DNA from 2 places in the Streptomyces sp. NPDC043878 genome. Region 2 is predicted to be linked to the other one. Evidence: predicted binding sites of a transcription regulator. Region 2 holds the regulator's gene; the other holds the start of a gene.
What was found. The regulator HspR, encoded in region 2, represses chaperone genes until heat shock. The targets are predictions, from matches to a motif close to TTGAGNNNNNNNNNCTCAA.

Region 1: lon (endopeptidase La) is a predicted target of HspR. The motif match lies at 1,017-1,035, and genes of this name have one in related genera.

What each region holds. Positions count from the first base shown of each region.
Region 1 covers NZ_JBWKDW010000018.1:111,043-113,241, forward strand. Annotated here, with positions in the region: gene lon (endopeptidase La) at 1-994, opposite strand, end outside; gene AC07AZ_RS24555 (rhomboid-like protein) at 1,173-2,159, opposite strand.
Region 2 covers NZ_JBWKDW010000002.1:441,221-443,419, reverse strand. Annotated here, with positions in the region: gene AC07AZ_RS05695 (sugar ABC transporter substrate-binding protein) at 1-777, opposite strand, end outside; gene AC07AZ_RS05690 (heat shock protein transcriptional repressor HspR) at 1,094-1,546, opposite strand; gene dnaJ (molecular chaperone DnaJ) at 1,553-2,199, opposite strand, start outside.

The sequences.
Region 1 (2,199 bases), on a different contig from region 2:
CCTTCACGTCCTCCAGGCCGGCGTGCTCGGCGTCGAGGACGGCCTTGGCGCCCTGGATGTCGTAGGCGTCCTCGGTACGGTCGTTCCACGGCAGTTCGAGCACGGTGTCGAGCCAGGTGCGGATCCAGGAGCCCTCGGGCGACTGGTCGCTGGAGCGCTCCAGCTTGTCGACCTCCTTGAGGGCGGCCTCACGGACCTTCTCGGGCAGGTCGGCGGCCTCGACGCGGGCGCGGTAGTCGTCGGACTCCTCGCCGTCCTGCTCGCCGTTGAGGTCGCGCAGTTCCTTGCGGACGGCTTCGAGCTGGCGGCGCAGCAGGAACTCGCGCTGCTGCTTGTCCACGCCCTCCTGGACGTCCTTGGCGATGGTCTCGGCGACGTCCTGTTCGGCGAGGTGGTCGCGCAGGTGCTGGGTGGCGAGCTTGAGACGGGCCACCGGGTCGGCGGTCTCCAGCAGCTCCACCTTCTGCTCGGTGGTCAGGAACGGCGAGTAGCCGGAGTTGTCGGCGAGCGTGGAGACGTCGTCGATGGCCTGCACCCGGTCGACCACCTGCCAGGCGCCGCGCTTGCGCAGCCAGGCGGTGGCCAGGGCCTTGTACTCCTTCACGAGGTCGGTGACGTGACCGGGCAGCGGCTCGGGCACGCTCTCCTCGATCCGCGTCCCCTCGACCCACAGGGCCTTGCCGGGGCCGGTGGTGCCGGCGCCGATCCGCACGCGGCCGCGGCCACGGATCAGGGCGCCCGGGTCGCCGTCGGCCAGCCGGCCGACCTGCTCGACGGTGCCGAGCACGCCGGTGCCCGGGTAGGACCCGTCGACGCGCGGGACCAGCAGGACCTGCGGCTTGCCGGGTCCGGAGCCGGCGGCGGACTGGGCGGCCTCCACCGCGGCCCGTACGTCGGCGTCGTTCAGGTCGAGCGGGACCACCATTCCGGGCAGCACGACCTCGTCGTCGAGCGGCAGCACAGGCAGAGTGAGCGGTGTGGACGTCGAAGCCATGATCTCCCCTTCGGCATTCAAGTTGAGCTATGCCGACTCAATGCAGGGGCGCCGCCGAATGTTCCCCGGGAGGGCGTCCGTTCGCTCTGGGCGATCACGGAGCGGTGCCGACGACGGGATCACGGCGGACGGCGCGGGCCTCGCGCCGCACCGCCCGTCCGTGCAACCCCGATCGGGGCTACTTGATGCCCGCCGCCGGGGCCACGGTCCGCGCCCGCCGCTGCCGGCGGACGAAAGGCCAGGTCGCGACGCCCGTGGACAGGGCTATCAGATGGCCCCACTCCGTCATGGGATCGGTGAACGCGAACAGGTCGAGGACCAGCGCCCCGCCGACGAGCGCCAGGAGCGACCGGCCGAGCCAGGGGCTGAGGAGTCCGGCCAGGGCGCCGGTGGCGGCGGCCACGCCGAAGCTGACGCCGTAGTCGAGGCGGTGCAGCGAACTCGCCGGAAGGTGCCCCGCCAGGACGGCGACGCCGACGGGGACCTCGGTGGCGAGGGTGGCGAGGACATGCCCCAGGAGGAACACGCCGGCCGCCCGCGGGCCGCCGATCCGCCGCTCCAGCGCGGTGAGGACCAGCACGAGTCCGAGCGCGTACGTCGAGGTGATCCCGCCCGCGATCCACAGGGCGCTGGCGAACAGCACCAGCACGGGCGTGTGCACGAGGTGCGCCACATCGGTGCTCGAACCCTGGTGCAGGGCGTGCACGACGGCCGGGTCGGCCTGGGCGGTGACGGCCGAGGTGACGGCGAGGACGAGGACGTAGACGAAGGTGAACGGTGTCGCGGCCGGTGTGGGAAGCAGGCGCCAGGCGCGCGGGATGCGGCGGGGCGCGGCGGCGGATGTCCGGGCCGGCACGGACGCGGGTGTCCCGACCTGCGCGGCGGCGGACGTCCCAGTCGGCACGGCGGGGGTCGTCCGGGCTGACTCGGCCGTACCGGCGGCGGATGACCAGGCCCGCGCGGACGCGGACGTCCCGGCCGGCACCTCGGCCGACGTCCCGGCCCGCGCGGCCGGGGTCGGCCGGGCCGACTCGGCCGTACCGGCGGCGGATGTCGTGCCGCGCTGGCGCGGGACCCCGTCCAGGAACCCGGGCCCAGCCGGCGGGCGCGCGCCGGCGGACGGGTTTCGGGGCGCCGCCCGCTCCGGCGCGTCGACCGTTTCCATCTGCTCCACGGTGAGGGCCCCTTCCGTTTCGCCCAACACT
Region 2 (2,199 bases):
GATCGGCGGCAGCTTGGTGACGCCCGCGGCCTCCAGCGCCTTGATGACACCGCCGGCCATGGCGTCGTTGGCGGAGTACACGGCGGCGATGTTGTCCTTGCCGATCCTGTTGATCGTCTCGGCCATGTGCGACTGGGCCAGCTCCGGGCTCCACTTGTCGGTGTCGAACGAGTCGGCGATCGTCACCTTGCCCTCCAGCTCGGAGAGCGCGCCGGTCTTGAACTGCTTGGCGTTGGGGTCGGTGGTCGAGCCGTTGATCATCACGACCTTGTCGGAGGAGTCGGCCCCCGCACCCAGCGCCTCCAGCACGGAACGGCCCTGCACCTCGCCGACGAGCTCGTTGTCGAAGGACACGTAGGCGTCGATCGGGCCCTCGGCCAGCCGGTCGTAGGCGATGACCGGGATGCCGGCGTCCTTGGCCTTCTTCACCGTGCCCGCGATGAGATGCGCGTCGACCGCGTCGAGCAGGATGACGTCGACCTTGTCGTCGATCATCTGCTGCATCTGGCCGGCCTGCGTGTCCGCGTCGGCACCGGCGTTGGCGTAGACGGTCCGGCCCTGCTTCTTGGTGAGGGAGGCGACCTTCGCCTTGATGATCGGGTAGTCGAACTCGGCGTACCGGGTGTTCGTCTTCTCCGGCATCAGGACGCCCACCGTGATGTCGTTGCCCTTGGTCGGGCTCGCGTCTGCGCTGTCCCCCGAAACCCCCAGGGCGCCGCATGCGGCCAGCGAAAGAGTCATTGTGGACGCGGCCACGGATATGGCGATACGACGCATGGGGGTGCTCACTTCTGGTGCCTTCCGGACGTGGACGCAGCATTGCGACCCAGATGACTGAAAAGCCAACGCGGCCACGCCCCCCAGCGTCAAGCGAAACCACTTAACGAGATGACAACGCCACGCTCCGCTTTGCATGTGAAGACGTGAGGGAATCGCCGCAGAACAGTCTTCACGGACTCTACACCGAGCCTCTTCCGACGGGCCGTGAAGCTCCCTGCGGACAACGGGCGGACGGGGCCCTGCCAGCGCAGGTGAAGGGGCCCGGGGAACGCTCCCCGGGCCCCTTCACCACCATGTTCCCGCGCGCTTGGGTTCAGTCCGACGGCTGCTGCCGCTTGGGTCTCCACACCACCAACGCGCTGGTCTGCTGCACCTCCTGGTACGGAACCAGGTCCCGCCGGTAGGAGGCGTGCACCGCGGCCTCGCGCTGCTGCATCGCGGCCGCCGCGCCGTCCAGGGCCGCCTCCATCTCCGCCAGCCGGGACTGCAGGGCGGCGACCTGGTTCTCCAGCTCGATGATCCGCTTGATTCCGGCCAGGTTGACGCCCTCGTCCTGGGACAACTGCTGCACCTGGCGGAGCAGTTCGATGTCACGGGCCGAGTAGCGGCGGCCCCGGCCGGCGGTGCGGTCGGGAGAGACCAGGCCCAGACGGTCGTACTGGCGCAGCGTCTGCGGGTGCAGACCGGAGAGCTGGGCCGCCACCGAGATGACGTAGACCGGGGTTTCCTCGGTCAGTTCATACGGGTTGCGTCGACGACCGTCCATCTCGGATCAAGCTCCCTTCGCGGCCTGGAACAGCTCCGCCCGCGGGTCCTCACCCGCGGTCGCCTCGCGATACGCCTCCAGCGCGTCACGAGCCTTCCCCGACAGATCCGTCGGAACACTCACCTCCACGGTGACCAGCAGGTCACCGCGGGTGCCGTCCTTGCGGACCGCGCCCTTGCCACGGGCGCGCATGGTACGGCCGTTGGGTGTGCCCGGCGGCAGCTTGAGCGTCACCGGCGGGCCGCCCAGGGTGGGCACCCTGACCTCGCCGCCGAGCGCCGCCTCCGTGAACGTCACCGGGACGGTGACGGTCAGGTTGTCCTCCCTGCGGCCGAAGACCGGGTGCGCGTCCACGTGCACGACGACGTACAGGTCACCGGCCGGTCCACCCCGCTCGCCGGGCGCGCCCTTGCCGCGCAGACGGATGCGCTGGTTGTCGCTCACCCCGGCCGGGATGCGGACCTGCATGGTCCGGGACGACTTGGCGCGGCCGCTGCCGTGGCAGACCTCGCAGGGGTTCTCGGCCATCAGGCCGCGGCCCTTGCAGTCCGGGCAGGGGTCCGTCAGCGAGAAACCGCCGCCGGAACCCCGGGCGACCTGACCGGTGCCGACACAGGTCGGGCACACCCGCGGGTTGCCGTTCTTGTCGCCGG